Regions from separate parts of the Bradyrhizobium sp. UFLA05-108 genome, predicted to be linked through region 1. Evidence: riboswitches for the same ligand, from Rfam matches in the RefSeq annotation. Region 1 holds a riboswitch; each other region holds the start of a gene.
What was found. A riboswitch is a leader RNA that binds a small molecule or an ion and turns the genes downstream of it on or off. The one in region 1 is predicted to bind cobalamin.
Positions count from the first base shown of each region.

Region 1 (8,007 bases):
CAGCGACCCGAGGAGTCGTAGCTCCTGCCGTGATAGCAGCAGTGCAGGTGGCCATTCCTGACAACGCCCTTCGACAGCGGAACCCACCGGTGGGCGCAGCGATCTTCCAGCGCAAACAGATCGCCATTGTCGGCGCGAACAATGACGATGGGCTCGCCCGCAAACGAGGAAGCAAAGGCAGATCCGCGATTCACCTCATGCGACCACGCCAGGGGGTACCAGTGATCGGGTGCGAGCCGATCTTCCGAAGGTCGGCAGACACCGGACTTGCGCCGATGCCGGCAGGGTTCGTTACCGGATTCACGAAGCGGACACCTCCGATGTACCGAGGTGGATGGCGAGGATCTCTTCGGGAGTCTCCCGAACCTCGATCCGCTGCTCCCCACTGCCGACGAACTCCAGCATCGTCTTGTCGCCATCGCGCCACATCCCGCCGATTAACGAGAAATTGACGTGATAGGGCTTGCCGCCGCCAAAACGGGTGCATTTGATCCAGAAGCGCATCGGCAGTCTCCGTGCAGGAACGGGAGGTAAGGCTACGTCGGCATCAAGACGCCTTGCGCAATTCGCGTGCGGCGGCGACCATGTTGACGAGTGCAGGTCGAACTTCTTCCCATTTGCGGGTCTTCAGGCCGCAATCGGGATTGATCCAGAGCTGCGAGTCCGACAGTCGCTTCCGGGCCAGCGTGATGAGATCCCGCATCTCGCTGGTCTCGGGGACGCGCGGCGAGTGGATATCGTAGACGCCCGGGCCGATGTCGTTCGGATATTTGAAGCTGGTGAAAGCATCCAGTAGTTCCATCTTCGACCGCGACGTCTCGATCGAGATGACGTCGGCGTCCATGGCCGCAATCGCGTCGATGATGGCGTTGAACTCCGAATAGCACATGTGGGTGTGGATCTGCGTGGCATCGGCAACGCCGGTCGAGCAGATGCGGAAACTCTCCACGGCCCAGTCGAGATAGGTCTTCCATTCGGAGTGACGCAGCGGCAGGCCCTCGCGAAGCGCGGCTTCGTCGATCTGGATCATGGTTGCGCCGGCCTTTTCGAGGTCGGTGACCTCGTCGCGGATCGCGAGCGCGATCTGGCGGCAGGTGTCGCTCCGCGGAAGATCGTCGCGCACGAATGACCAGTTCAGGATCGTCACCGGCCCGGTGAGCATCGCCTTCATCGGCTTCTTCGTCAGCGACTGCGAATAGCGCCACCAGTCGACCGTCATTGGTTTTGGCCGCGAGACATCGCCGAACAGGATCGGCGGGCGGACGTAGCGGGAGCCGTAGGACTGCACCCAGCCATACTGGGTGAAGACGAAGCCGGAGAGCTGCTCGCCAAAATACTGCACCATGTCGTTGCGTTCGAACTCGCCATGGACGAGCACGTCGAGCCCGATCTCCTCCTGCCAGCGCACCGTGCGGGCGGTTTCCTCCTTGAGGAACTGCTCGTACTGCGCGTCGGTCAGCTTGCCCTTGGCATGCGCGGCGCGGGCATTGCGCACGTCCGCGGTCTGCGGGAACGAGCCGATCGTCGTCGTCGGGAAGGCCGGAAGGCCAAAGCGCTTGCGTTGGATCTCCACGCGGCTCGCAAAAGCGCTGGTACGACGGCGCATGGCGTCGTCGATCGCCGCCATGCGTTTGGCGACCGCCGCGTCGTGGATCTTGGGTGAGATCTGGCGGGCTTTCGCGGCCTTGTCCGAAGCGGCGAGGGCATCGGCGACGCTGTCATCGCCTGCGAGGGCCCTCGCTAGCGTGGACAGCTCGGCGATCTTCTGCACCGAGAAGGCAAGCCAGCTCTTGACGTCGGGATCGAGGCCGGTCTCAAGCTCGAGATCGATCGGCGTATGCAGCAGCGAACAGGACGGCGCGATCTGCACGCGGCCGGCGCCGAGCCTGGCAATGATCGGCTTGTAGCGGTCGATCAGCGCCGACAGGCTGGAGCGCCAGACGTTACGGCCGTCGATGACACCGAGCGAGATCACGAGGTCGGCGCGGGCGCCGGATTCGACCTGGCTCAGCTGCTGCGGCGCGCGGATCAGGTCGACGTGCAGCCCGGCTACCGGGAGCGCCAGAGCGGTTGCAAGGTTGTCGCCGATCGCGCCGAAATAGGTGGCGAGCATGATCTTGACGTTGGGCACGTCCTTGGCGAAGCGCGCATAGGCGCGCTGGAGTGCGTTCCGCTCGATCTCATTGAGATCGAGCACCAGGCAAGGCTCGTCGATCTGGACCCATTCAGCGCCGCGCTTGGCGAGCTCCTGGAGAACGTCGACATAGACGGGCAGCAGGCCATCGAGCAGCGAGATCGGATCGACCGCCGCGTCATGGCTTTTGCCGAGCTTCAGGAAGGTGACGGGACCGACCAGCACCGGACGGGTCTGATAGCCGAGCGCCTTGGCTTCATCGTACTCCTGGATCACCTTGCGCGAGGAGAGCTTGAAGGTCTGGCCCTTGTGAAATTCCGGAACCATGTAGTGGTAGTTGGTGTCGAACCACTTGGTCATTTCCTGCGCTGTTGCACCATGTCCATGATGGGCGTGACCGCAACTCGCGTCGTGTGCGTCGCCCTGTGATCCGCGTGCCATCGCGAAATAGGTCTTGAGCGAGACCAGGCCGCCCTTCCAGCCGTAGGCATCGGGGATGGCGCCAACCATGACGCTGGTATCGAGCACCTGGTCGTAAAGCGAGAAATCGTTCGACGGGATGATGGTTGCGCCGAGCGATTTCTGGCGTGCCCAGTTGGCAGCACGGAGCCCGGCTGCGGTTTCGAGAAGTTGCTGCTCGCTGATCTTGCCGGCCCACAAACCTTCGAGTGCGAGCTTGAGTTCGCGGCGTGGCCCAATACGGGGCGTGCCGAGCGTTGCGACTGGTAGTGAAAGAGAAGTCATAGCTTTAACCCCATTTTGGTGGGGGCAAAAGGCCATGGCGGACGCTGGCAGGCAGCCGCGGATGCGGCAGCTGCTTGGCGTACCACCGGGACACCCCGCCCGTGGACGATTATGTTGTCGGGGCAGGTCTCCTGGCTCGCGGGTCGTCGCCTGCACCCGGGCCTTCCCGAAGCTTTCGCTTCAGTGACACGATTGGATGCGAGCTCGCCGCTTACAGTTGCGGGGGCAGCGCCGGCATTGCTTCAGTCCGAACGGACCGGGAGCGCACCGGCTTCCCTCTTAGCTCCAGATCAAGCGGGACCCGGAGAACCTCGACGTTTTCGATTATCTGCATCGATGGGGTGCCGTCAACCTCTCGCCGTTCACTTGCGCTGTGGCATACCGGCCGGAACGACCGTTCTTACGATCGATGAATCCAGTGCCTCGTAGTCGTGCAGTCCAATCGTGGCGTAGAGCTCCGCACGCGTCTGCATGCGGTCGACGAGCTTATGCGTGCCACCATCGCGCGAAATCGCAGCATAAAGTTCTGCCTGCGCTTTGTTCGCCACGCGCAACGAAGACACCGGCCAGATCACCATCGCGTAGCCCATCGCCTCGAACTCGGCGGCTGTGAAGAACGGGGTCTTTCCGAATTCGGTCATATTGGCGAGCAGGGGTACGCCAGGCATACGCTCGGCAAAGGCGCGGAACATCTCGGCAGTGTTAAGCGCTTCGGGGAAGATCGCGTCGGCACCCGCCTCCATATAGAGTTTGGCACGGGCAACGGCGCCATCGAGGCCTTCGCTTGAGGCCGCATCGGTCCTGGCGATGATCACGAGATTGCGACGAGCTTTTGACGCGGCTGCCACTTTGGCTGCCATATCATGTGCATCGGCAATTTTCTTGTCGTTCAAATGACCGCATTTCTTCGGCAAGCTCTGGTCTTCGAGATGAAGCGCAGCTGCGCCGGCATCCTCGAACACGCGCGTGGCATGCATGACGTTGAGTGCCTCGCCGTAGCCGGTGTCCGCATCGACGAGAAGGGGCAGGCCCGACGCGCGGACGATCTGGCGGATGAAGAAGGCAACTTCATCAACGGTGATGATCCCGAGATCGGGCAGGCCCATCGATGCTGTCATCGCGGCACCCGAGAGATACAGCGCCTCGAAGCCGGCCGCTTTGGCCTGGAGCGCCGCCATGCCGTTATGCGCGCCAGGAAGCTTCAGAATGCCCGGCTGCTTCAGGAACGCGCGGAAGCGGAGCCCGGCAGGCTCTTGCGGCAGATCGGCGGCAACGAGATAGGGCATCTGGCAGTTCCTCAGGCGGCGCGGACCGACGAGCGCAATCCGCTGCGCTGTTCGAGCGGCACGAAAGTCAGATTCTCCGGACCGACGTAATTGGCTGACGGACGGATGATCTTGTTGTCGATACGCTGCTCGATGATGTGGGCAGCCCATCCCGACGTGCGGGCGATCACGAACAGCGGCGTGAACATCGCGGTCGGCACGTCCATCATGTGATAGGACACCGCGCTGAACCAGTCGAGATTGGCGAACATTTTTTTAGTCTCCGCCATCACGGCTTCGATCCGGTCGGCGATCTCGAACATCTTCATCGAGCCGGCCTCGCGCGACAGGCGGCGCGCGACTTCCTTGATCACCTTGTTGCGGGGGTCGGCGATCGTATAGACGGGGTGGCCAAACCCGATCACGACTTCCTTGGCGGCGATCCGGCGGCGGATGTCGGCGTCGGCCTCATCGACGTCACCATAACGCTTCTGCACCTCGAAGGCGACTTCGTTGGCGCCGCCGTGCTTCGGCCCGCGCAACGCGCCGATCGCGCCTGTGATCGCCGAGTACATGTCGGCGCCCGTGCCGGCGATCGAGCGAGCCGTGAAGGTCGAGGCGTTGAACTCGTGCTCGGCGTAGAGGTTGAGCGAGGTGTGCATGGCGCGGACATGCGAGTCCGACTGCTTACGGCTGTGGAGGAGATGAAGGAAGTGTCCGCCGATAGTGTCGTCGTCGGTCTCGACGTTGATGCGTCGGCCGTTCTGGGAAAAATGATGCCAGTACAGCAGCATCGAGCCGAGCGAAGCCATCAGGCGATCGGCGATGTCGCGGGCGCCAGGATGGTTGTGGTCGTGTGCTTCCGGCAGCACGCAGCCGAGCGTTGAAACGCCGCTGCGCATGACGTCCATCGGATGCGCCGCGGCGGGGAGGGCCTCCAGGGCAGCCTTCACGACGTTCGGCAAGCCGCGCAGGCCCTTCAGCTTGGCCTTGTAGGCGGCAAGCTCAGCCGGCGTCGGCAGGCTGCCGTGCACGAGCAGATGGGCGATCTCCTCGAATTCGCAGGTCTCTGCGACATCGAGGATGTCATAGCCGCGATAGTGCAGATCGTTGCCGGTGCGGCCGACGGTGCAGAGCGCGGTGTTGCCGGCAACGATGCCGGACAGCGCAACCGACTTCTTGGGCGCCGGCTTTGAAGACACTTCGTTCGTCATGATGCCAATCCCTTGATTTACGAAAGCGCTGAGTTAGCCTTAGCGGCCCGACCAATCGAAGATGCCGGTCGATCCCTTAGCGCCGAGCTGCGATGATTCGACGGTGAAGGTGAGCCCGATGAGATCGCTGGCCTTCAGCTCGGGCAGGCCCTCGACCAGGCCGAGCAAGCGATCCTGCTCGGCCGGTGCGATGACGCCGTCGGCGAGGCTGCGGAATTTTGCGACATATTGCGGCCGCGCGAACGGGCGCGCGCCGAGCGGGTGCGCATCCGCCACAGCAAGCTCGTCGCTGACGATGGAGCCGCCCTTGAGCGTGACGACGACGCGGCCGCCGAACGCCTTCTGCTTGGGATCGTGGCTGTGATAGCGCTGTGTCCAGGCGGGATCTTCAACCGTCGAGATCTTGTGCCACAGTGCGACGGTCTCGGGACGCGCCGCTCGCTCCGGGGCGTAGGACTTCTGGTGATGCCAGCCGCCGTCTTCGAGCGCGACCGCGAAGATGTACAAGATGGAATGGTCGAGCGTCTCGCGGCTGGTCTTCGGGTCCATCTTCTGCGGATCGTTGGCGCCGGTGCCGATCACGTAATGAGTGTGATGGCTGGTGTGGATCACGATGCTTTCGATCTTGGTGGGATCACCGATCTTCGGGCCCATCCGGCGCGCCAGATCGATCAGGGTCTGGCTCTGATACTCCGCCGAATGTTCCTTGGTGTAGGTATCGAGAATGGCCCGCTTCGGCTCGCCCTTCTCTGGCAAGGGGACGACGTATTGTGCTTTCGGACCTGACAGCAGCCACGCGATAAATCCATCTTCGCCCTCCCAGGCGGGCGAGGGCGCGCCTTCGCCGCGCATGACGCGGTCGACCGCCTCGATCGCCATCTTGCCGGCAAAGGCCGGTGCGTAGGCTTTCCAGCTCGAGATTTCGCCCTTGCGCGACTGGCGCGTAGTGGTGGTGACATGCAGTGCCTGCTGTACGGCCTGATAGATCGTCTCGATTGGCAGGCCCAGCGCGGTGCCGATGCCGGCGGCGGCCGACGGGCCGAGATGGGCGATGTGGTCGATCTTGTGCTCGTGCAGGCAGATGCCCTTCACCAGATTGACCTGGATCTCATAGCCGGTCGCAAGGCCCCGGATCAGCGCGGCGCCGTCGAGGCCGCAGTTCTGGGCCACTGCCAGGATCGGTGGAATGTTGTCGCCTGGGTGCGAATAGTCGGCGGCGAGGAACGTGTCGTGGAAGTCGAGTTCGCGAACCGCAACGCCGTTGGCCCAGGCGGCCCATTCCGGCGAGATGCGCTGGACTTGCGGCAAGCCGAACACTGTTGCACCGGGCTTGAAAGGGTGCGTGACGGCCTGGGCGCGTGCGCTCGCCACCGGCCGACGCGCAATGGAAGCCGCGGCAACGGCGGCGTTGTCGATGATGCGGTTGCCGATCATCTCGATCACGGCCGGCTCGACCGCGACCGGATCAGAGGCGACCTCGGCGATCTTCCAGGCGAGCTGGTCCGCCCGTGCCAGATGCTCGGAGGACTTGTAGGTGCGGACGTTGTGCGATTTCACGATCGGGAATCCTCAAGGCGTTGTTGGAAGAGAGCGAATGGATCGGCGTCGGCTTTCCGGCCGCGTCGACCGCGGCCATCTCGAACGAGCCCTGCATGGCGATCCGACGAGAGCCGGCGGCGAGCGTTTCTGCGACGATCTCGACCGCGACCGTCATCGACGAACGGCCGACGCGTTCGACCTGCGCGGTTAGTTCGACGAGTTCGCCGACGCGGACGGGCTCGTGCAATTGCCCTTGTCGGAGGTCGCCATCACCACCGCACAACGGGCTCGGCGGTTGGCCGCGACAAATGCTGCCTTGCCCATCAGGCTCAGGGCGTTGCCGCCGAACAAGGTGCCACAATGGTTGGCTTATTCGGGGAAGACGACCTCGACGAAGCGTGTCGGCTCGTTCGGGTCCGGCGGCTGGTTCGAGAGCGGCCTGCATGGCGCGATATCCGATGACCCTTGTTCAAGGACCCTTGCAACTCGGTCTGCTGTTCGCAATATCTGCAAAGCCAAAACCCGCGTATAGCACTGAAAAGGTGAAGCTTTGCGAAGCCGAGGTCGTGAATTTGCAAAGTTTGCAAAGTCGACAGGGGGCGCCGGATGAAGAAGGCATTCATGGGCGTGCGCGTGAAGCGTCTGCGCGAGCAGCGCAGATTGACACAGCAGGCGCTCGCTTCGGCCATTGGAATTTCCCTGAGCTATCTCAATCAGCTCGAAAACAATCAGCGGCCCCTCACCATCGCTGTGCTGCTCAAGCTCAACGCCGCCTTCGGCGTCGACGTTCAGTTGTTCTCGGAGGATGACGAAGCCCGGCTCGTCGCCGATTTGCGGGAGGCGCTGTCCGATCCCGAGATCGGCGAGACGATATCGTCCGCTGAGCTGCGGGAGCTCGCGCTCAACATGCCGGCGCTGGGGAGGGCCGTGGTCAGCATCAGTCGCCGCTATCGGCAGGCGATCGAGCAAAGTGCGGCGCTCGCGGCGCGGCTCGGCGAGGATCGGCAGGCTGAGACGGCAATCCTGCGGTCGACGGCCTACGAAGAGGTGCGCGATTTTTTCTATGCGCACCACAACTACATCGCCGAGCTCGATGAAGCTGCCGAACGTC
Region 1 covers NZ_JBANAZ010000062.1:9,872-17,878, forward strand. The annotation lists gene SO140_RS34105 (Rieske 2Fe-2S domain-containing protein) at 1-386, opposite strand, end outside; gene SO140_RS34110 (hypothetical protein) at 301-504, opposite strand; gene metE (5-methyltetrahydropteroyltriglutamate--homocysteine S-methyltransferase) at 548-2,878, opposite strand; cobalamin riboswitch at 2,983-3,207, opposite strand; gene prpB (methylisocitrate lyase) at 3,241-4,164, opposite strand; gene prpC (bifunctional 2-methylcitrate synthase/citrate synthase) at 4,176-5,357, opposite strand; gene SO140_RS34130 (MmgE/PrpD family protein) at 5,397-6,914, opposite strand; gene SO140_RS34135 (acyl-CoA thioesterase) at 6,823-7,341, opposite strand; gene SO140_RS34140 (short-chain fatty acyl-CoA regulator family protein) at 7,518-8,007, shown strand, end outside.

Region 2 (8,007 bases), on a different contig from region 1:
AGGCTTTTCGAACGCTACGAGCAGGTCATCATCGTTGCCCATAGCATGGGCGGCCTGATTGCCAAGAACATGCTTTTGTCGTGGCAAAATTCCAACGATCCCGACGGAATGTTGGCCCGCACGATCGGCGTGCTGCTGCTCGGCGTGCCCTCTCAGGGGAGTGATATCGCGCCAGCGCCAGGCGTTTTGCGGTATGTGCTCGAAACTCTCGGCGTCGATAAACTCGCAAACGCTTGCGGCCGCCAGGTCAAGGACTTGTTTGCCGCGGATGAAAACACTTATCTTCGCGACCTTGAGCGACGGTGGGAGCAGCTTCTCAGCGCACGCCGGTCAGCCTCCCATTCGCAAGCCCCGCTGGTTTATTGCGCGTACGAGACAATGCCGGAGCCGATTGCGACGAAGTATATAAGCGCTACCGTCGTCAAACAACTGTACGCCCAGACGCAATGCAGCGACGAGCAATTTGCCATTCCAACCTACCATACGATGCTTCCAAAACCGCTGAACATGGAAGACGACGTGCATCGTGCCTGGTTCGCCCGCCGTTTGGACGATCTGTTCCGTCAGTGGACTCAGTGGGACTTCGTCCGTTTCGACTTCCTCGCGAATGACACACTCGAAACCTTCGCCCGAGCTGTGAATCGCAATCAAAGCGCGTTTGTACTCGATGTCGCCGACGTCAAGGATGTCAAAGTCGCCGCTGGCAAATTCACGGCGCCGGACAACTTCGCCTTGGCGACGAAAGTCGCGAATGTGAATTCGCTTTGTCTGAATCAGGAATGGCCTGATGGCAAACCGGGCCACGTGTGGATGCGGCCTATGGGAAAGTGCTGACGCGCGGCGGTGTTCGTACGCAATGTGCCCACGGATAAGCCGTCCAATGCCATCTCGGCCGTGAATTTTCATCGCGCATCAAAGGAAGCCAGCGGATCTAGAATCGCTAGATCGCGGGCATTCGTTCAGCAGCGTCACGTGGAGAAAGGAAGGCACCTGACAGACGCCTCCCCTCGTTAGCCTAGATTACGTAAGTAAGGAGAATATACAGAAGCAAAGGAAAAGTCGCCCGGTAATCCAGCCGTGCCACGTCCCATCCTAAAACGTCGCACGAAATTCGTTTTGTTCTCAACAGACATTTGGCGAAGCTACTGGAAACCAAAGATTTCCCCTTGGTAGGCGCACCAGGGCTCGAACGTGGGACCTGCTGATTAAGAGATAGCGACGGTCGAGAACAATCAATATTCGTCGCACGATCATAGCGATTGACTGCCTGCCGGGTATTCGCGCGAGCAAAGGGGCTCTCACCGAGCCGAGTGCGCGCGTCAGAAACCTGACGCGCGACTGCTGCTACTCGACGTCAATCCCAGCTCAGTGCACCGCCGTTCTGGTATTCGATGACGCGGGTCTCGAAGAAGTTCTTCTCCTTTTTTAGGTCCATCGCCTCCGACATCCACGGGAACGGGTTCTCGACCTCGGCGAAGACGGACACAAGTCCAATCTGCGCGCAGCGTCGGTTCGCGATGAAGTGCATGTATTGTTCGCACAACGCAGCGTTCAGGCCGAGGAAACCGCGGGGCATCGTATCGCGACCATAGGCAGCCTCGAGCTCGGCTGCCTCCCGGATCATGCCGCGGACCTCCTCCTGAAACTCTGGCGTCCACAAATGCGGATTCTCGATCTTGATCTGGTTGATCACGTCGATGCCAAAGTTCAGGTGAATGCTCTCATCGCGCAGAATGTACTGATACTGCTCGGCGATGCCGACCATCTTGTTGCGTCGGCCGAGCGACAGGATCTGCGCGAAGCCGGTGTAGAACCACATTCCTTCAAACACGACGTAGAAGGCAACCAGGTCGCGCAGGAAGGCTCGGCCATGGTCTGGCGTTCCCGTCTGGAACAAAGGGTCGTTCAGATGCTGTGTATGCTTGAGCGCCCAGGCCGCCTTGTCGGTGATCGAGGGCACCTCGCGGTACATGTTGAACAGCTCGCCCTCGTCCAGGCCAAGGCTCTCGACGATGTACTGGAAGGTGTGGGTATGGACCGCCTCCTCGAAGGCCTGCCGCAACAGATACTGCCGGCATTCCGGATTGGTGAGATGACGGTAGATCGCCAGCACGATGTTGTTGGCAACGAGCGATTCCGATGCGGCGAAGAAGCCGAGGTTGCGCTTAATCGCGCGCCGTTCGTCCTCCGTCAGGCCGTCCCGCGACTTCCACAGCGCGATATCGGCCTGCATCGAGACCTCGGTCGGCATCCAGTGATTGTTGCAGCCGGAGAGATATTTCTCCCAGGCCCATTTGTACTTCAGCGGCAAGAGCTGGTTGACGTCGGCGCGGCAGTTGATCATCCGCTTCTCGTCGACGGACACGCGGCCGCCCGTGCGATCGATCGCGCCGAGACCGGTCCCATCTGCCGGCTCGAGCTTGAGCTGGGTCTGTGGGTGGAGCGCGGCGGTGAAAGCCGAGGCGGCCGGAGCGGCCGCCGTGGTTTCGGTATCGGACCAATTGAGCATCGTCATTTCCTTACTGACACACTTCACATTCGGGATCTTCGATCCGGCAGGCCTTGATACCATCGAGGTCCAGGGCTGCCGCGGCTGGCATTATGATTGGGGCGTGCGAGGCCGCAGCCGATACGGAGACCGCGTTGAGTTTGCCGTCGGTGCCCTTCAGGGTCGATTTTTCGACGTGCGTGGCGCTGCTGGAGCGCAGATAATAGGTGGTCTTCAAACCGCGCCGCCAGGCGAGGCGATAGAGCGCATCGAGCTTCTTGCCGGAGGGATTGGCGATGTAGAGGTTGAGCGACTGCGACTGGTCGATCCATTTCTGCCGCCGTGCGGCAGCCTCGATCAGCCAGGCGCTATCGATCTCGAAGGCCGTCGCGTAGAGCGCCTTCAGATCCTCCGGGACGCGATCGATCTGGCCGACGCTACCGTCGAAATATTTGAGGTCGGACACCATCACCTCGTCCCAAAGCCCCCTCGCCTTGAGGTCGCGGACCAGGAACTCGTTCACGACCGTGAAGTCGCCGGACATGTTCGACTTGACGAACAGGTTCTGGTAATTCGGCTCGATCGACTGCGACACGCCGCAGATGTTGGAGATCGTCGCTGTCGGCGCGATCGCCATGACGTTCGAATTGCGCATGCCGCCTGCCACTATCTTCTTGCGGAGGCGATCCCAGTCAAGCGTCGAGGAGCGATCGACATCGAGCCCGCCGCGCGAGTCGGCAACGAACTGGATAGAGTCGAGCGGCAAAATGCCCTTCGACCATAGCGAGCCCTCGAAGCTCGGATAGCGGCCGCGCTCGGTGGCGAGATCGGAGGATGCCTGGATGGCGTGGAAGGAGATCGCTTCCATGCTGATGTCGGCGAAAGCGACCGCCGCTTCGGACGCGATCGGGATACGCTGGACCTGAAGTGCCTCCTGGTACCCCATCAGGCCGAGCCCGACCGGCCGGTGGCGTATGTTGGAGCGGCGCGCTTCCGCGATGGTGTAGAAATTGATGTCGATGACGTTGTCGAGCATTCGTACCGCCGTCGTCACCGTCCGCTTCAGCTTGGCCTGGTCGATACCGTTAGCTCCGACATGGGCGAGCATGTTGACGGAGCCGAGATTGCAGACCGCGACCTCGTCGGCAGAGGTGTTCAGCGTGATCTCGGTGCAGAGGTTCGAGGAATGGATCACACCCATGTGGCGCTGCGGCGAGCGCAGGTTGCAGGGGTCCTTGAAGGTTATCCAGGGATGGCCGGTCTCGAACAGCATGGTCAGCATGCGGCGCCAGAGGTCGGTCGCACGCACGGTCTTGAACACACGCATGCCACCGGCCTTCGCCTTGGCTTCATAGGCCTCATAGGCCGCCTTGAAGGACGTCCCATACAGTTCGTGCAAATCGGGCGTCTCGTCCGGCGAGAACAGCGTCCACTCGTCGTCGGCGTCAACGCGCTGCATGAACAGGTCCGGCACCCAGTTGGCGGTGTTCATGTCGTGGGTGCGGCGGCGGTCATCGCCAGTGTTCTTGCGCAGATCGAGGAATTCCTCGATGTCGACGTGCCAGGTCTCTAGATAGGCGCAGACCGCGCCCTTGCGCTTGCCGCCCTGGTTGACGGCGATCGCGGTGTCGTTGGCCACCTTCAGGAACGGGATGATGCCCTGGCTTTCGCCATTGGTGCCCTTGATGTGGGCTCCGAGGCCGCGCACCGGCGTCCAATCGTTGCCGAGGCCGCCGGAGTACTTTGCCAGCAGCGCATTGTCCTTGATCGACTTGAAGATGCCATCGAGGTCGTCCGATACGGTGGTGAGGAAGCAGGACGACAGCTGCGGGCGCAGCGTGCCGGAATTGAACAGCGTCGGCGTCGAGGCCATGAAGTCGAACGACGACAAGAGATCGTAGAACTCGATCGCCTTGGCTTCGCGGTCGAGCTCTCGAATTGCCAGGCCCATCGCTACGCGCATGAAGAAGGCCTGCGGCAGCTCGATCCGCTTGCCTTGCTGATGCAGGAAATAGCGGTCGTACAGCGTCTGAAGGCCGAGGAACTGGAAGTTCAGGTCTCGCTCAGGCTTCAGCGCCGCGGCGATGCGGCCGAGATCGAAGCGGGCGAGTTCGGGATCGAGCAGTTCGGCTGCGATGCCGACCTTCACATAGGCCGGAAAGTATTCGGCATAGTGCGTCGCCATATCGCCCTGCGAGGCCAACGTCGTAACGCCGTGGACATGCGACAGCACCTCGCCGCGGAGCTTGTCGAGCAGCAGGCGTGCGCTGACATAGGCATAACTCGGCTCCTGCTCGACCAGCGTGCGCGCGGCCATGATCGAGGCCAGCGCCAGCTCGTCCTGGCTGATGCCGTCGTAGAGATTGCGGGTGGTCTCGGCCAGCACGGGGGCTGCGGAGACGCCGTCGAGACCGTCGCAGGCCTCATTGATGATCAGTTCGAGCCGGCGCGTGTCCAGACCGACGCGCGAGCCGTCCGGCAGCGTCACGTGAAGGATCGGTGCGGCGATGGGCGCCGGCTGCGCGGCCGCTTCCTCGGCGCGCTGGCGGGACCGTTCCTCGCGGTACAGCACATAGGCCCGGGCGACCTTGTGGTGCTCGCTGCGCATCAAGGCGAGTTCGACCTGATCCTGCACATCCTCGATATGAAAGGTGCGCCCCTCACCTGCGCGGCGCATCAGGGCTGCTATGACTTCGGCCGTCAATTGCTCGACGCTCTCGTGAACGCGGCGCGAAGCAACCGCAGTGCTGCCCTCTACCGCGAGGAAAGCCTTGGTCATTGCGACCGCGATCTTGGCGGAATCGAACGGCGAGACCTTCCCGTTGCGGCGGATGATCTGCATGGCCGGCTCGCTGGAAGCAGCCGCAAGTGACTGTGGACGCAACTGGATGATGGGTGCGGAAGCGGTGTCCGCGTCGTGCAGGTTCAGTGACATCAAAGGGCCCCGTGATGCGCGCGTTGTGTTTGGACGGGGCGATAAGGAAGGACGCTGCCGGAACGCCGGCAGACGTGTTGCCGGACGGTGCGTGCAAGCGACCGCCGGACACCCCGCCCGTGGACGTTCAGATCGTCACGGCAGGTCTCCTGGCTCGCAGGTCGTTGCTTGCTTCCTGTCTTCCCGGCGCGGGCGCACCAGTGACGTTGTCCGGAAGCAGCTCGCTGCTGACAGTTGCGGGGGCAGCGCCGGAATTCCGCACCAAAGGCGCAGTTCACCGGCTTCCCTCTTAGCCACTACATCTTGCGACGCAGTAGGACCGTGACACCCATATATGGAGATATTCGAGGCAAGCTGTCAATGATTGATTTCACGGGGGGCGCACGCGGACGGCCATCCCCAATCAGTTATCGAGTATTGACGAGCTCAAGAATGCTTCTGATCGTCGCCACCATAGTCGATTCGCACAGCCGGCTAATGCTCTCAATCCTTGCTCATAGCGACAAAGCTTTTTAAGCGCGTCGAGGCTTCTCTCGGCGCCGGCTCTCGCAGCTTGCTTCATCCCTTTGAGCAAATTCCGATCGAGCGCAAGCTTTTCAATTCTATTGGCAAATTCGCAAATCTGTCGCGGCTGGCAAAGAAAGCCGTTTACGCCATCCTGTATGAGCTCCGGCAGTCCACCAGCGGCGGAAGCAATAACTGGCACCCCGAGCGCGAGCAGCTCTAGCACGACCTGGTCGACCATCGAGCCGCGAAGGCAGCACCAGCACATCGTATGATCCAATCCATGGACGGACGGACTTCCCCAATCGTCCTTTTCTGCAAAGGGCATGAGGCGTACGCGCACCATGGACTTCCAAGCAGCTTCATCTCTGTCCTACGCCAGTGCTCTTGCGGAGGATCGCAAAATCGTACCTGGCACCAAGTGGGGTGGGGCGTTCGGATCTCGGCAATCGGCTCGAGATTGTCCCAGGCTTTTGAGGTCGCCCCCTTATAGCCTGTGGATCAGGTCGAGATTCAGTTTTTGAAATTCGATTTCAGTTGCACACGCACGAATAGTTTTCTTGCGTTTGTAGCCGATGGCCCATCTTTGGCCGTTCGCCGCGGGCCGCCTAGACATCCCAAATCAAACCAGACGGGGCTTCAACAGAAAAAGGGCCGTCTCATCATTGTTGCTTTAGCCATGAAACCTGCGCCTGCTTCGATGATTGCGTGCAATACTCTGCGATCCGGCCAACTGACCGCGCTAACATTGATCCAAGCGACAGCAACACGTTAGCCATCAATGGATAAACTCAAGCGCACGTGTAAAGAGTTCGACATGCAACATCAGCAGCCGCCACCGAGTTGCCCTGACGATAGGCACCCAAGCGTGCCACCCAGGAATCCTGGTTGGGTGAGCAGCAAGATAGAGGAACTTCCTGCGGGGACCAAGTTCAACCATGCTAATAGGGATGGAGTGTGGGGCGGCGCGGGGCAAAGCGGGCATTCGGGCAAAGCTATTTGGATGGCTTTAGAGAATGATGTGAACGCTGCACACGGCTATGCAGGTAGTTCTGGGCGGTACTCCATTGTCGAGGCGCGAGAGCCACTCAAATTGGCGGTCATGGACGAGTGGTATGATCAAGTTGAACCTGACGAACTGGGCGCATGGGCTGCGATGGCGCAGAAGCATGGCTTGGACGGAGTGAAAACGGAATATGAGAGCTCCTACGAGGTCGTTCTGTTTGACACAAGTAAGGTTAGAAGTTTAGGTGAACGTCTTCTGGGCCTTCCCGGCGAGATAGGCGTTGTGGTCCTCCCCGAACAGGAGCACGATCCAGAAAAGACTTGGCCGGAGATGGAAGTCTCGACGTTCTCAACTACTGAGGATTCGAAATCGCGCTCGAGATCAGTGGTCTGTGGTCAATGTGGGATTTCGGACGTGTCGTCGGTGGGAGCTGGGACCATGGCAAGCAACCGGCCCCCGACGCGCTGATCGGCGCATTGAACAGAATGGGCGTCCTGCCGAGGCTGTTCCAGCCGACAAATCTGTACATCCGCGGTTGGCCTTACACGGCGCGATTGGACGCCGGACGACGGGAGGCAACCCCGAACAATGCGCAAGGCCACATCATTACTCTAGTTCCTCGGCTTGAACGCGGCTGAACATCAGACACTTTATAAGTGCTGGCGCTGGAGCGCATTTGGGTTGGTCGGCAGTTACGACCGCAGTTGCCGCAAAGTGCAGGACATCCAAGGAGTCTTTGGGCCCAGTGTCATGCATTGCCCCACTGAGGCAGGTGGGTGCTGGGCTCGCGAGATTTGCGCCTAAAGCCTGACGTCGGCTCAGTATGCGTCGCCTCCTTCAAACAAGGTTTGCACGAGGTCTTTGGTGGCACGGCAATTGCTGGAACGTGGACGTCGGTCCCTGCCAACCTTTGGTTCTGATGTTCTTGCGACTTGAATCATTGCCGCAACAGAGAGCCAGCCGCGACAATGCATCCGCAAAGTCAGGCGCAATTGGCAGGCCCGACTCGATCTGGCCGCAGGTCTAACAGTTAATCCACCGGATCAGTCATCTGGTGGGACGTTCGGAGGGGAG
Region 2 covers NZ_JBANAZ010000030.1:88,905-96,911, reverse strand. The annotation lists gene SO140_RS22455 (alpha/beta hydrolase) at 1-834, shown strand, start outside; gene SO140_RS22450 (ribonucleotide-diphosphate reductase subunit beta) at 1,355-2,509, opposite strand; gene SO140_RS22445 (ribonucleoside-diphosphate reductase subunit alpha) at 2,520-5,423, opposite strand; cobalamin riboswitch at 5,546-5,762, opposite strand; gene SO140_RS22440 (glycosyltransferase) at 5,827-6,273, opposite strand; gene SO140_RS22435 (hypothetical protein) at 6,820-7,401, shown strand.
Region 2: another riboswitch for cobalamin. It lies ahead of SO140_RS22445 (ribonucleoside-diphosphate reductase subunit alpha); the one in region 1 lies ahead of metE (5-methyltetrahydropteroyltriglutamate--homocysteine S-methyltransferase).

Region 3 (8,007 bases), on a different contig from region 1:
GCGCGGCTTTCACGGTGTGACGCTACTGCTCGATGATGCCGCCAAGACCGGCGCCATCCTCACCAATGTGCTCGGCTTCGAGGCGGCCGGCGGCGAGGGTTCGATCAGCCGCTATCGTTCGCCGAACTCAGCCGGCGGCATCGTCGATATCTATGAGGCCAAGGGCTTTCTGCCCGGCCGCATGGGTCGCGGCTCCGTGCATCATATCGCGTTCCGTGCCGCTGACGATGCGACTGAGGCGGAGATGGCGCGTAAGCTCGTGACCGAGCACGGCATGCAGCCGACCGAGCAGAAGGACCGCAACTACTTCCGCTCGATCTACTTCCGCGAGCCCGGCGGCATCCTGTTCGAGATCGCCACCGACATTCCGGGCTTTGCCGTGGACGAGCCGCTCGCCACGCTCGGCGAGGCCTTGAAGCTGCCGCCGTTCCTGGAGGCACATCGCAAGGACATCGAAGGCGTGCTGGCCCCGCTGGGCGATGAGGAGGCGGCGTGATGAGCCAGCTCTCTTTCATCCACCGCTTCGAGAAGGGCACGCGGCGCGATCTTGCGCCGCTGCTGCTCCTGCACGGCACGGGCGGCGACGAGAACGACCTGATCCCGCTCGGCCGCATGGCCGCCCCTGACCGTGCGCTGCTCTCGGCGCGCGGACAGGTGCTGGAAGGCGGCGCGCCGCGCTTCTTCCGGCGGCTTGCCGAGGGCGTGTTCGACGAGGCCGACGTGGTGCGCCGCGCGCATGACCTTGCCGACTTCGTCGATGCCACACGCAACGAGTACGGCATCGCGGCGCCGGTGGCGCTTGGCTATTCCAACGGCGCCAACATCGCGGCGGCCATCCTGCTGCTTCGACCGCAAACCCTGCGCGGTGCCGTGCTGCTGCGCGCGATGGCGCCGCTGGCAAGGCCGCCCCAGGCCGATCTTGTCGGCAAGTCGGTGCTGCTGCTTTCCGGCCAGCACGATCCGATCGTCCCTCCCGGCAATGTCGGAGGCCTTGCCAGGACTCTCGCTGCATCTGGCGCGCGCGTGGAGAGCCGCGTGTTGCCGGTCGGCCACCAACTCTCCCAGCTCGACGTCAATCTGGCGCGCGAGTGGCTGGCCGAGGAAGGATTGTCCGACGGCTCACGCCGCAACGAAGCCGCGAACGCGTGAGGTCTGTCACGGCCGCAAGATCCCGGCGCCGATTGTGTAACGCAATCGGCGCCAGCCGATGACAATGCCGGTGAGCGAGAACACGAAGCCGAGGGCACACAAGCCGACGATCAGAACGCTACGCACGTGCGCATGCGCCAGCAGAATGGGAAAATCCAGCGTGTGCAGGGCGCTGTAGAGCCAACGATAGACCCGTCGCGACGAATCCAGCTTTTGCAGCACTACGCCGTTCGAACCGTCGATGTCGAACCAGACGTCGCCGCATCGCGTGCGGTAGACGGGTCCACCCGGCAGCAAAGACGATGCAGGATACTCATCGGTCGCACTGACCGGTGCTGGAACGCCACAACCGTCCCAAAGACGCTCGGTCACTCCTGAGATATCGCGAGGATTCAGGAATGGCTGTTGCTCGTCCGGTTTCGAATCCCCTGCCCTGACCAGGATCTGCCTGTCGAGACCGACGCGGTCGCGCCGGTAGAAGCTGCCGTTGAAGGCGAACCACTCGACCTCGCGGGTCGATGGTGAGATGGGCGGCCAGTTCACCGTCGCAAGCGCGGACCAGTCGGGCACCGCAGAGGCGATATTCGCTTCGGCTTGCGTCAACTGCCCGCGTGAGAACAAGCGCCCGTGGTCCATGGACAGCCAGCCACTGAAGATCCAAGTCAGCACGAAGATCGTCGCCAAGAGCCCGATGACGTGATGCAGGGCATGCCAGCCGCGATAGGGTGAGCGCATTCGCCCTTTTTCAAGCCTGAACCGCGCGATGCCCAGCGCAGCGCCAAGCACGGCTGCGATCAATGCGAACAGCGAGAGGCTCCAGACGACCCCGTCCCACAGCGACCAGTTGCGCCTCAGCACAGTCGGATAGATCCAGTGCACGACGCTGCCGATGAAATTCCATCCGCGCTCGCGCCGCATCGTATCCAGGACGATCTCGCCCGTGACCGACGATACGTAAAGCTCCGTCCCATCAGCGTCGGCGAGTGCCACGCGGAACAGCGGCCGATGCCGATCGAAGCCGTTTGGCACGCTCCATTGATCGTACTCGGCAAGCGCGACGACCGACGCGCGGGCAACATCAAGCCCGCGCCGTGGCGCATGATCGGTCGCGATGGCAAGTGCAACGTCCGGCGATGTCACGGCGGCGTCGGCGCCGTCCGTTGCGCGGATTGCATGCGACCGCGAAGGCCCCATGACGACGTAGACTGGACCGTCGCTCCGCCGGATCAGCCGCACGCGCGCAGCGTCGGACAGTCCGCTCGCCGCGACGGCGTCCGACGGCCCAATCCCCGCAGCCACGTTTCCCAGTGGTGCGAGACTTTCGACGCGTTCCGCTTCACTCAATGAAGGAAACGGAACGAAGTGCATCACGATTCCGCTTGCGAACCACATCGCAAACAGCAGGCAGAACGCAATTCCAAGCCAGCGGTGCAGCAGGATCGTCGCGCCCATCATGCGATCATCACCTTACCACTTGAACGCGGCGGAGATCTCATAGGTGCGCGGCGCGCCCAGCAGAACCTGATCGGGGTAGAACGGATCGCCCCAGACCGCATAGCGCTTGTCGGTGATATTGCGCACGCGGAACGTCAGACGCGTCTGCTCGACGGCGGCGAAGACCGATTTCGGGATGTCGACGAATGCGTAGACGTCTGCGATCGTGTAGGCGTTCAGCGTCACGGTGTTCGCATCGGTGTTGTAGCGATCGCCGACGTGACGTCCGACGACGCCGAGCTCCACCGGCCAAGGTGTGAGGAAAGGTGTGAAGAAGCGATAGGATGCGCCGGCATTGGCGACGATGCGCGGCACGTTTGGCGGCGTATTGCCGGAGAACGAGCCACCGGCAAAATTGTAGTCGGCATAGCGTGCATCGACATAGGCGATATTGCCCCACAGCCGCATGGCGTCCGTCACGCGCACGGCACCGGCGAGCTCCACGCCCTTGGACTCCTGTCGCCCGGCAATGTTGAGCTGCATGCCGCCGGCGGCTGCATAGACGTTCTTGCGCAGGATGTCGTAGGCCGAGAACGACCATTCTGCCCGATTGTCCCAGAACAGATGCTTGACGCCGGTCTCGTAGGTGCGCGAGGTCGTCAGGTCGAGCGGCTGCGTTGGTGCGAGCAGGAAGATGTTGTTGGCCGAGACGTCGGCGCCGGTCGCATACTGGCTATAGAAGGTCAGGCCGGGCACCGCTTCCCAGGTGTAGCCGATGCGGCCGGTCACCGGCGCCCAGTCCTTCGAGAACGGGAAGCCCGCCTTCTCAAGACCGCCGACGTTGGTCGAATTGCGGTCGAGCCCGATATGCTCGACGCGCAGGCCGCCGATCAGCGCGAAGCTTCGGGTGATCTTCAGCCGGTCCTCGAACGACAATGCTTCGTTGTCGATGCGCGCCGTCTGCTGCTGCGTCGTGAGCGGGCCATAGTAACCACGCGCGGGATCGACCAGCGTGACGAGATCATGCGGGAAATTCGCCGCGCCCGGCCGGACGAAATCGAGATCGCTCGCGGCGAAGGTCGTCACCAGGCGATTGTCAAAACCTGCGATATTCGCATCCCAGGTCAGGTCGGTGACGTTGCCGACCAGCCGCTGGCTGTGCGCCACATAGAAGCGCTCGCGATCGACCAGGTTTGAATTGGCGTTGAACGCCTCGACCTCGTTGTTGAACCACGTACGCTCGGCACCATAGCCATAGGTCTGGCTCTTCAAGGTGAGGCCCTGCGCGAGCTTGAGCTCGAAGCCGCCACGCAGCCACACCTCCTGCGCCGCGTTGCGATTGTCGAGCACATTGTAGTTGGTGTTGAAGGTGCGGTCGTCGATCGTGACGGGGCCGAGATTCGACCCGTTGTAGTTCGAGACGTAGCTGCCGGAGACGATGCCGGCTGTGGCGTGCGACCCGCTGTAGGCGATCGGCACCAGCGGAACGCCCCAATAGGCCTTTGAGCGATCCTCCCTGTATTCGATCGCGCCCCAGAGCTTGAGATTGTCCGAGACGCGATAGTTGAGCTGGCTCGATACATCGAGCGTCTTGGTGCTGGTGTCGTCGGCAAAGCCATTGAGCGAGGACCGGCTGACGTCGAACCGATAATCGAGACCCTGCACATTGGTGCTGCCACCGGAGCCGTAATAGCTGCGGTACGAGTTCAGCGAGTCGTACGAAAAGAATGCCTCGTTCTGGACCGGCCCGGTGTGCGGCTGCTTGGTCACGAAATTGACCGCGCCGCCGCTGGCGCCCTCGCCTGACATCAGCGAGGCCGGCCCCTTCAGAACCTCCACCGCTTCCAGATTGGCCGTGTCCATGATGCGCGAGGTCATGTTCTGCGGGCCGATCTTGATGCCGTTGTAGAGAGTATTGATCTGACTGTTGGTGAAGCCGCGCATCGAGAAGGCCGAAGGCTCCGCCGGATTGTCGCCGGCGGTCACGCCGACCGTGCCCTGGGCGACGTCCGAAACGGTCCGGTAGCCCTGCTCTCGGATCGTCTCGGCCGAGATCACCTCGACGGTCGCGGGCACCTCACGCGCAGTGAGGCCGAGACGCGAAGCGCTTTCAGCCACTGCATTCGTGTTGAGTGGTGTCTGCGTCGCGTGAACGGCCGGCTTTTGCGAGGTCACGGCGGTCGCCGTTCTGTTCGGCGCCGCGCGCCGGGCGCTTCGCTCATTGCGTCCGCCCGGCTTGGCCGGCTTGCGGCTTTGGTCGGCCTGGCGGACCTCGACCGGCGGCAATTGCTCGCGGACTTGCTGCGCAACGGCTGCGGAAATATCGACGAAGATGAACGGCGTGAGAATGCTGGACGCGCGCAGGAATTTGCGCGGGTAGCCGGTGCGGGCGGAAGACATGGTTCGGACCTCGGTATGACGTCAGTGGCACGTCACAGCGAACCAAGTCTCAACCTTCGGCGCAGTTCTCGCCTCCAGCTAAGCCAAATGTCTGTACTCCCCGACCGACATCTTCGCGTGTGACCACGGCTGACGGCAGGTCTCCTGGCTCGCGGGTCGTGACCTCTTCGCCGCCTTCCCGGGACCGAGAGCCCAGTGGCTTGTGACGAAGGATTCTCCGCTTACAGTTGCGGGGGCAGCTACGGCATTGGGGAAAATCCCCGCACCGCATTCCCTTTTCATCCCCGGATGGGGAAACCGTCGCGAGCATCTATGATTAGGAGCGACAGAGAGTCAATGTGCTGGCCGCGGCATTCTTGTCGCAGCGGTGCAAACGTCTGTGGAGATGCTGAATGGAGGGGAACACCTTCCTCTGGTTGGTGAGACATGCGGTCGTCGATGGCGTCGCGGGGACGATCCACGCCATGGATGCGCAGGCCGACCTCAGCGACCGGACGCGTTTGGACGCGTTGCGACGGTGCCTGCCGCAGGGGGCCGCGAGCTACGCGAGCCCGGCACGACGGACCGTCGACACGGCACACGCGCTCGGGCTCGATCCGATCCTCGTGCCCGGGTTCAGCGAGCAGGATTTTGGCGAATGGACCGGACGACGTCACGACGATCTCGCCGCCTCGGGCGGCGAGCCCTACGCGCAGTTCTGGGCCAATCCAGCGCACGCGAGGCCGCCGGGCGGCGAAAGTTTTGAAGATCAGATCGCCAGAACCCGTGAAGGCCTTCACCGCATCGAAAGAGGACCGGCGGTCCTCGTCGTCCATTCCGGCACCATCCGCGCTGTGCTGTGCATCGCGCTCGACCTCGCCCCGGAGGCGGCGCTGCGCTTTGCGATCGAGCCACTCTCGCTCACCCACATCGACCGGCTCGCGAACGGCTGGCGCGTCGTCTCGGTCAATCAGACGATCGTTTGAGTGCTATCAGGAGGGACGATCCGGAACATTGGCCTGCGCGAACGTCGCCATGCCATTGTGCAGGGCGCAGGCGAGCCGCACCAGCGGCAGCGCGATCGCGGCGCCCGATCCCTCCCCGAGCCTGAGATCGAGGCTGACCAGCGGCTGAACGTTGAGCGCGCGAAGCACCAGGCGATGACCCAGTTCCGCCGACTGGTGCGACGGCAGCAGGAACGGTTGACATGACGGATTGAGGCGCGCGGCCGCCAGCGCAGCAACCGACACGATGAAGCCGTCGATCAGGGTTGGAACACGCCGCTGTGCAGCCGCGATGATTGCGCCGCAGATCGCCGCGATTTCGAGGCCGCCGACTGCGCGCAGGACCTCCTCCGCAGACGCGCCCGTCTTCGTCAGGCCATGCCGTGCAAGCGCAGCGTCGATCACGCGCGCCTTGCGTGCACGCCCTGCGGCATCGACACCGGTGCCGCTACCGGCGATCTCGTCGGCGCTCACCCCGAGCAGGCTCGCCGCGATCGCCGCCGACGCCGTGGTATTGCCGATGCCCATCTCACCGAGGATGAGGAGATCAGGCTGCTTCGCCGCCGCACGCGTCACAGCGCGCTGTCCGCATTCGAACGCAAACACCAGCTCCGCCGGCTCCAGCGCAGCTTCCACGCTGAAATCGCGCGTGCCGCAGCGCGGCTTGTCCGCGACAATCCCCGCGACCACCGACTGTGCCAGCGAGCCGGCATCGACGACCTCGAGACTTGAGCCCAATTCACGCGCCAGCACCGAAATCGCAGCGCCGCCGGCGGCGAAATTCGACATCATCGCGATCGTGACTTCCTGCGGATAGGCGGAGACGCCCTGGGCGACGATGCCGTGATCGCCGGCAAAGACGATGATCGGCACGCGCGCGGCGCGCGGCTGCTCCGTCTCCTGCAGGCCCGCAAGGTCGATCGCGACCTGCTCGAGCCGACCGAGCGCACCGGTCGGCTTGGTCAGTTGCGCCTGCCGCGCCATCGCCGCCTCGCGGTGCGAGGTCGAGATACCCGGGCATTTCTCGTAAACCCAATTGGGGAGCATGTCGTCCTGCCTCCGTTCACGCGACTGCGGTCGCGTCACACGCTGCGTTTGAGAATGTAGCTGTCCATGATCCAGCCGTGCCGTTCGCGCGCCTCCTGCCGTGCGGCGACGATGCGCGGACCGATCTCGGCCAACGCACCCGACATGACGACCTGATCGGGCATGCCGAGATAGGCGCCCCACCAGATCTGCAGGCCTTGCGGATCGAGCGACTGAAACGCCGTGCCGCCATCGAGCATCACCACCACGGTGTCGGCTCCGTCAGGCCAGCCGCCTTCGCGCAGTCGCCGCCCTGTCGTGACCAGGAAAGGCGCGCCGATATCGTTCAGCGGCAGCGCATGCGCCGCGCACAGCGCCTGGATCGACGTGATGCCGGGGATGACTTCGATCGCGGGCAAAGGATCAAGCCGTCGCGCGATCCTCAGGGACGAGTCATAGAGCGACGGGTCGCCCCAGATCAGCAACGCAACGCGGCCATCATGTGCGAGATGTCCCGCGATCGCCTGCGACCAGGTCGCAGCAACCGCACCATGCCAGTCGTCGACGCCCTTGCGGTAGTCAGCTTCGCCGGCGTCACGCACCGGCAAGTCGAACTCCGCGATACGCGTCTCTTTGTTGGTGAGCACATCGGCGCAAATCGTCCGCCGCAGGTCGGCGAGATCGGACTTCTGCGTCCCCTTGCGCGGAATCAGCACGAGATCTGCCGCATTGATGGCACGGATCGCGGCAAGCGTGAGCTGCTCGGGATCGCCGCAACCGATACCTATCAGGGAGAGCGTGACCATCACGAGTGTGAAGGGCGACCATGAACGGCCGCCCCTCAGCTCATCTCTACGCCGCGTTGTGCAGGCGCGGGGTGACGAGGCCGGGCGCGGTGACGCCACGCAGCGATTTTGCCAGCGCCAGCACGGCGAGATCGGCCAGCGGCTCGATCACGATGACCAGCGCATAGGACGCGGCGAAGGTCGCGATGTTGGCGAGGTTCGCAGCGCCA
Region 3 covers NZ_JBANAZ010000002.1:146,395-154,401, reverse strand. The annotation lists gene SO140_RS01970 (ring-cleaving dioxygenase) at 1-496, shown strand, start outside; gene SO140_RS01965 (alpha/beta hydrolase) at 496-1,149, shown strand; gene SO140_RS01960 (PepSY domain-containing protein) at 1,156-2,604, opposite strand; gene SO140_RS01955 (TonB-dependent receptor domain-containing protein) at 2,617-4,983, opposite strand; cobalamin riboswitch at 5,101-5,300, opposite strand; gene SO140_RS01950 (histidine phosphatase family protein) at 5,376-5,948, shown strand; gene cobT (nicotinate-nucleotide--dimethylbenzimidazole phosphoribosyltransferase) at 5,955-7,013, opposite strand; gene cobF (precorrin-6A synthase (deacetylating)) at 7,049-7,798, opposite strand; gene SO140_RS01935 (energy-coupling factor ABC transporter permease) at 7,845-8,007, opposite strand, start outside.
Region 3: another riboswitch for cobalamin. It lies ahead of SO140_RS01955 (TonB-dependent receptor domain-containing protein); the one in region 1 lies ahead of metE (5-methyltetrahydropteroyltriglutamate--homocysteine S-methyltransferase).

Region 4 (8,007 bases), on a different contig from region 1:
GCTCGTGCCGGCGCTCATATGCATGACGCTCGCTCTGATCGGAACGATCTCGGCACGAACAATCCTCTACACGATCCCGCAGAGTTTCCTTACTGGCGCCGCTGCCGCCGGAGGCATCGCATTCATCAATTCCATTGGTGCTTTTGGAGCCTTCGTTGGCCCATACATGGTCGGCTTCCTTAAGGATAGGACGGGATCCTTTGACATTGGCTTGGTCGCAATGGCAATCGTGCTAATTGTTGCAACGGGCATCGCCGGCAGCCTTAGACTGGTGGTCCTGTACCATACTGACGTTGCTCGCTGACCGAGCGCCTATAGAGGACTTTCCCGTTAAAGTGTACCGAAATGCGGTGTCTGCGGTGAAGGACCCGCTGAATGAGATCGCACGCGAATCCTGGATCGCCTACGTTGATCGGAGTGGTAAACTGATCGAGGACATATCGGTGGCAAGGAATGGCGTGCCGGCAACGAACCGCTAGGCACATGAATTCATTCTATTTGGTGGAACGCTCTTGCTATGACCGTCTTGGCTTGACCGGCTTTTGGACCGACGTCCTCTGACGCAACTCGATCCTGGCGACACGCGAATTTGAAGGCGATCTCGATGCCCGCTCCCGATGCAAGCGAACGTATTGCAATCTGGAAACTTTAGATTGGGACGGAAATTCAGAATGCGGCCAGCTCCTGCGTCTTGCTAATTGGTGGCGGTTTGAGCTGCAACCAATGATCCATTTCTCGCAGACTAGTTCGCACATTGGATCTACGATACGCTCAGTCGGCGCGTATCTCCAATGAATAAAGCCGAGCCTGAACAGTTCAGGCATTCAGGCTCGGCAAGACTTCGATCTCGAGATCCATACCAAATGCGTGGTTGAGCCAGAGCGAACGTCGGCGCAGAGGAGGGCGGGAAAGATCAGGGTTTTGGCATTCCTTCCTTCGCCACGTGGCAGATCAGGTCATTTGCGATTCTTTGTATTCGAGAGCTTCTCGCCTGAACCGCTCTTGGCCGTCTCTCCGACGGCGGACAGCAATTTCGATTTGTCGCCGCTTGCGAAGGTGAAAGTGTCCGCGCCTGCGCTGATGCCATTCCAGATCACCGGTTCGGCGAGTGAAAGTAGCCAGAGCCCCTGAAATCCCGATGCAGTGTTCAGCTGTCCCGTCCATACGGTTGTCGACCCGCAGCCCGCAAAATTCACCGAAAAGCTGATCGCCGTGCCACTATTAGACCGCGCAAGCCAGCCCGTCATCGCCTGAGGGGCACCTTCATCGCAGCTATTGCTCGCATTGTTGGTGTAAGTGCCGGAAATCGCACCTGTGTTGGCATTATAATTGTCAACCGCCAGAGTCGAGCCGTATTGGTTGGTCCAGGTCCAGATCGGCTGCGCCGATGCAGGCGCCGCCAGGAACAGGCCTAGGCAGGCCGCGGCCATCCAGTTCGTCAATTTCCACTTTGCTTGAGACATTTCCGACTCCATATCGCTCCAGTAGCGGAGCGGCTCAATCATAAAACTTTACGTAGGCAATTTAAACGGGTAGTGGATTGTGATAGCGCTAACAGGTTGAGTTGTGATCAACGTCTGGAATTTTAGCTCTGTGAGGCAGAATGATGGGGTTCTTCAGTTGCGAGCGGCTGACACGTAACCGGCCGGCTTTGGTTGAGCTGTCCGCAGCTCTGGGCCATCATGTACGGCAACGAGGCGGGTCGGCTCACTCTCAGTCGCCCACTAACAATCCCTAGCGCAGGCCCTTTGGGCGGGCGTTGTGGCCACAGCGGGAGTGGGAGCTCGTCCAAGCGCGGCTCGATGGGCTTTGATGGGTGAGGTGGAACTGAAAGTCGAGGCGCTTCGATGTACATGGTCATTCGCAAGTACCTCAAAGTTCGTTCGGTTGCGGATGCTGCTCGCCGCGCCAAAAGCGGTATCGGTCAGATCCTAAGGGAAGCGCATGGTTTCAGATCTTACTACGTGTTGGATGCAGGCGAAGGTATCTGTGTCGCTGTTATGATCTTCGAGGATCGCGAAAGCGCCATTGCGGCCAATCAGAAGGTGTTGGAGTTTGTTCAAGCGAGCCTGCATGACCTTGAGCTTGGAGACCCCGAAATCGTGGCCGGCGACGTTTTAGTGAATATACAATCTGATCTATAATTGTTTGTGCTAGCGGAGCGGCCGCTAACCTCCATTAAGCGCCGCCTAGCAAGAAAAGGCCCGCCTTCGTCGATGTCCATGGAAGTATTCAGCCTTATCCGTCGAGCCAGTAAGAGCTAGGCGAGGGCGACGTGATCATCCGCTGCGAGTAACCCGGAGGATGGTCAAGGAGACGCGTTCGAGCCTTGAGCGCGAGTGTGTCGCGCTCTATTCGTCGATTGGACGGCCGCCAATCCCGCCGGAGAAGCTGCTGCAGGAGCTGTTGCAGGCGCAAGGTCACGCTGTCGTCAGCCCGCCTCGCGTAGTTCGCGGGCCGCTGCAACCATGTTGATGAGCGCCGGACGGACTTCCTCCCATTGACGAGTCTTCAGACCGCAATCCGGATTGATCCAGAGCTGTGAGTCCGACAGCCGTTGGCGGGCCAGCGCGATGAGATCCTTCATCTCAGTGGCTTCGGGCACGCGCGGCGAGTGGATGTCATAGACGCCGGGGCCGATGTCGTTCGGGTATTTGAAGGCGGTGAATGCATCGAGCAGTTCCATCTTAGAACGGGAGGTTTCGATCGAGATGACATCAGCGTCCATCGCGGCGATTCCATCAATGATGGCATTGAACTCCGAATAGCACATATGGGTATGGATCTGCGTTGCGTCGGCAACACCAGAGGAGCAGATGCGGAAGCTCTCCACGGCCCAGTCGAGATAGGCCTTCCAGTCGGATCGACGGAGCGGCAAACCTTCGCGTAGCGCTGCCTCGTCGATTTGGATCATGGTCGCGCCCGCCTTTTCGAGGTCGGCGACCTCGTCCCGGATCGCGAGCGCGATCTGACGGCAGGCCTCGCTGCGCGGAATGTCGTCACGGACGAACGACCAATTCAGGATCGTCACCGGCCCCGTAAGCATGGCCTTCACAGGCTTCCTGGTCAGCGATTGCGCGTAGCTCCACCATTCGACGGTCATCGCCTTCGGCCGGGAGACATCGCCGAATAAGATCGGAGGGCGAACGTAACGGGAGCCATAAGATTGCACCCAGCCGTGCTTAGTAAATAGGAACCCGGAGAGCTGCTCAGCGAAATACTGGACCATATCGTTGCGCTCGAACTCGCCGTGTACGAGCACGTCGAGCCCGATGTCTTCCTGCCATCGGACGGCGCGAGCCGTTTCATCCTTCAGGAATTGTTCATATTGCGCGTCTGTTAACTTTCCCTTGGCACGCGCGGCGCGAGCAGTGCGGACTTCTGCCGTCTGCGGGAACGACCCGATCGTGGTCGTTGGGAAAAGCGGCAGGCCGAAACGCTTGCGCTGAAGCTCGGCGCGGCTCTCAAAAGCGCTATTGCGGCGGCGCATAACCGCATCAATCGCCGCCGTACGCTGGGCAACGGCCGTGTCATGGATCTTTGGCGAAGCTCGGCGGGCCGTCGCCGCAAAGTCCGATTCGGCAAACGCGGCGGCAACGACCTTTCCGTCGACCGCGAGCGCTTTTGCCAAGGTCGCGAGCTCGCCGATCTTCTGAACCGAGAAGGCAAGCCAGCTCTTTACATCAGAATCGAGATCGGTCTCCAGCTCAAGGTCGATTGGGACATGAAGGAGTGAGCAGGACGGCGCCAGCTGCACGCGATCCTTGCCGAACGTTGCAATGACGGGCCTGAACCGCTCCACGAGTGCCGACAGGTCGGAGCGCCACACGTTGCGGCCATCGATGATGCCGAGTGAAATCACGAGGTCCGCGCGGGCGCCGGGTTCAATCTGGCTCAATTGTTGAGGAGCGCGCACCAGATCGACGTGCAATCCGGCGACTGGCAGCCCCAGAGCTGTCGCCAGATTGTCGCCAATTGCACCGAAATAAGTGGCAAGCATGATCTTGATGCCGGGCACCTCCTTGGCGAAACGCCGATAGACACGCTGCAGCGCGCTTCGTGTGGTCTCGTCCAGATCGAGCACCAAGCAGGGCTCGTCAAGCTGGACCCACTCGGCTCCACGTTTCGCCAGTTCTTGGAGGACCTCGACATAGACCGGAACGAGGCTATCGAGCAGCGAAATCGGATCAAACGCCAAGTCGGCGCTCTTGCCGAGCTTAAGGAAGGTGACTGGTCCGATCAGGACAGGCCGTGTTTGATAGCCAAGGGCTTTCGCCTCCTCATATTCCTCGATCGGCTTACGGGAGGAAAGCCTGAAGGTCTGACCTTTATGGAATTCGGGCACCATGTAGTGGTAATTGGTATCGAACCACTTGGTCATTTCCTGCGCAGCGGCGCCATGGCCATGATGGGCTTGACCGTCGTGCTCCTGGTCTTGCGAGCCCCGTGCCATGGCGAAATAGGTTGTCAGCGAGACCGGACCGTCCTCCCAGCCGTACGCTTTAGGAATCGCGCCAACCATGACGCTCGTGTCGAGAACCTGGTCATAGAGTGAGAAATCATTCGATGGGATGACGGTGACGCCAAGCGAATTCTGCCGTGCCCAGTTAGCGACACGAAGACCGGCCGCAGCTTCAAGAAGCTGCCGGTCGTTGATCTTGCCCTCCCAGTAGCCTTCGAGCGCCAGTTTGAGTTCGCGGCGTGGCCCGATACGTGGCATGCCGAGGGTTGCGACAGGAAGTGAGGGAAGAGACATAGCTTTAACCCCATTGTGGTTGGAGCAAAGGCTATGGCGGAGACGCAGGCAGGAGGGCCGCGAAAGCGCCCTGCTGCTTGGCGTACCACCGGACACCCCGCCCGTGGTCGATTATGTTGTCGGGGCAGGTCTCCTGGCTCGCGAGTCATCGCCTGCATCCGGCCTTCCCGAAGCGCCTGCTTCAGTGACACGTATGGATGCGGGCTCGCCGCTTACAGTTGCGGGGGCAGCGCCGGCATTGATTCAATCCTGAACGGATCGAGGACGCACCGGCTTCCCTCTTAGCTCCAGATCAAGAGAGATCTGGAGAACCTCGACAACTTCGATTATCTGCACCAGAGGGGTAACGTCAACCTCTGCGGATTACCTTTGCTGCGGCTTCTGGCCGGGCAGGTCTGTCTTAACGAAGAAAGCATCGAGCCCTTCGCATCTGTCCGGAGCAATCGTCGCGCAAAGCTTCACGCGGCAGGATCTGCTCGACGAGCTCGCGCCTAACACGTGCGAGTGCGTCGTAAAGTGCGTCTTATACCTTCATGGCGTCGACCTCCGCCGCCGTCAAGATCGCCATCGATCGAACAGTACGAAGGAAGCAAAATAGATCTCGGCCAACGAGACCTTGAGGAGCGTCGTTGTCGATTCCAAGGCGGACGGTTTTCTTGTTCGTCGGCGCTGAACTGCAACATCTGCATCAACGTCCCAGCGAAGTGCGGACATTTTGGGCCGGTCAACTACCAATGCTAGCAATTGATCGGATTGACAGACCCGGTCAATTTTACGAGGTCGCCTGAAGAGCACAAGAGCTCGTCGCTGTTGCCACGCATTATGGCGGATTTGCGCTTTGCGGTCCGCAATTTAGCGTTCGTCGACTCCTGTCGCAGTTGAATAGCTTGGTCTGGCGAACAACCTGCAAATTGGAGAGTGTCACCATGGATGCAGCCGGATCGTCGGATAGCATCATTCCTCGTGCCGACATCGTCAAACGCGCAGCGCGCATCGGCGCAGAGATCCGAAACGTCAAGCTGTCGGGAGACTTGCCGGACCAGACGATCGCCGCGATCAATGAGCTCCTGGTGGAGCACAAGGTTATCTTCTTTCGCGACCAGGGTCATCTCGACGATGCTGAGCAGGAGCGCTTTGCCCTTCGTTTTGGAAGTCTGGCACCTCATCCAACGCTCGGTGCCATAAAGGGAACGACGTCGACCATCGAGCTTGACTCTGCCCGCGCCGGTAGCCGGGCCGACTTGTGGCACACCGATGGAACCTTCGTCGATGCCTACCCCAAAATTGCGGTGCTACGAGGCGTTGTAATACCACCCTTCGGTGGCGACACAGCCTGGTCAAACACCGTTGCGGCCTACCTCGACCTAGCACCGCCGTTGCAGCGGCTTGCAGACAAGCTTTGGGCCGTTCACAGCAACTCCTTTGACTACGCAATACTGGACCGTGTCAGCGAGCTCGACAAAAAGCACTTGGACGAAGTCTTCACTAGGACGATCTATCAGACTGAGCATCCTGTGGTGCGCGTGCACCCCGAGACCGGCGAACGCGCGCTGGTGCTCGGCGCTCTGGTGCAAAATTTCGTTGGTATCCCAAAATACGACGGCCAGAAGCTGTTTGATGTCTTTCAGTCTCATATCACGGCTCTCGAAAATACCGTCCGCTGGAGCTGGAGGGAAGGCGATATAGCGATCTGGGACAATCGGGCTACGCAGCATTACGCGGTGAACGATTACGGCGACCAGCATCGCCTCGTTCGTCGCGCCACCGTCGCCGGTGAAGTACCCGTCAGCATCGATGGTCAGAGCAGCGTAACACGCATCAAGGCAGCCAAGGAACCGAAGGTTGCCTAACGCCTCACAAGGGTGGCCGCGGGATCCGGTCGATGCACACCCTACCTTTGTTCGCCAATTTGCTGCATGCAGCATTCGGCTTGCTTCGTTATCGCATTTCCACGATGTCTTCGAGCGGCGCGCCGCGCGTTCTCAAATAAAAAGCAGGGCCGGTTCTTGTGAGGCCATATCGGCTTTGTCGCAAGATGCCGTCGTCCCCATCAGCAATGGCGGCTTGCCGCTTTGAAAGTGCCTCCCGACAGGCGCGTCTAACCTTGAGAAGCGTGGGCGAGCGCGGTCGTTATACCCGTCCAGCAGATGGTCCACTCCAGTCTTCTTGACCTCGTGGCGACGGTGTCGGATGGGCTTTGCGCGTGCCTTTGTCGGTAGACGAGCCCAGGACCTGAATTAGCTTTTCATCCACGCGCGAGATCCCAGCGAAACGAGTAACGATTGGTCGCGGCGACAGCTTCGAGCGTTGAGGAGCGGAATCGCGCAGCAATGGCTCGCGAGCCCGGTGTCACCTACCAACCCTAGCAATTGATGCAAACGTCAAACACATGGCAATCGTGGTTCAGCAACAAGTCGTTCTTCACGCGTTAAGGAAGTCGGGATGCATTATAGATCTGGCTGCGCCGTCGGGCCTGAGGGATCTACTATCTCGTCATCTGCATCTAGAAGGTCTACTCCCAATGCGATCTCCGCCGTCTCGAGTATTCAGGCTTCAAAGATCTCAAGGCTTCGGGCCGGTCAATTGCATCGTCTTGCGGCTAGCGCGCTACAAACGACGCTTCATGAAGCCAATGCGCAGAGATGGCTTGCTGTTGCGCTGTCCCTCGCGGCGAGTCCCATCGGCGGCTTGGCGCCGGCACACGCTGCCAACGTGCCTAACCCCAAAGGCGGCACTCCGACTCAGATTGCTCAGGGAGGACTTCAAAAGAAGGACTATCATGCTATCAAGCCCCGAGGCTACCGGTCCGAAGAAGTAGTGCATCCCGTCGGTAGCTCTGCACGCGTACAGAAAGTGATCGCTCTTACGTCAAAGTCTGGCAGCGCGGTTGTCCTTGCAAAGAACACAGCAACTCAATTGAAAGTCGATCCATTTGCAAGGTTCGAGAACCTGCGCGAAAAAGGCATGTGGCTCAACATTCCTGGCCCCGCCGATACGATCGACGAAGATTACGGCGGCGTCAGATCTGCGTTGGCCGAAGTCGGGATCGGTTATGTCGGCGGGACAGTAAACACATTCGTGGCCAATCACCTGCCGAATGCAGCCAGAAGCACCATCCGCGATCAGCTATATATTGGCCAGAATCCGACATTTAATACCCTAAACTTCATGATCGTGACCTATGATCTCAGCCGCTTTGGGATTCCCGATGGCCAGATTATCGTAGGTGCCCAGCAGCAATATTGGACCTG
Region 4 covers NZ_JBANAZ010000045.1:4,262-12,268, reverse strand. The annotation lists gene SO140_RS28630 (MFS transporter) at 1-304, shown strand, start outside; gene SO140_RS28625 (avidin/streptavidin family protein) at 957-1,505, opposite strand; gene SO140_RS28620 (hypothetical protein) at 1,848-2,144, shown strand; partial or broken gene SO140_RS28615 (transposase) at 2,266-2,409, shown strand; gene metE (5-methyltetrahydropteroyltriglutamate--homocysteine S-methyltransferase) at 2,432-4,756, opposite strand; cobalamin riboswitch at 4,863-5,087, opposite strand; gene SO140_RS28605 (TauD/TfdA dioxygenase family protein) at 5,683-6,606, shown strand; gene SO140_RS28600 (carbohydrate porin) at 7,340-8,007, shown strand, end outside.
Region 4: another riboswitch for cobalamin. It lies ahead of metE (5-methyltetrahydropteroyltriglutamate--homocysteine S-methyltransferase); the one in region 1 lies ahead of metE (5-methyltetrahydropteroyltriglutamate--homocysteine S-methyltransferase).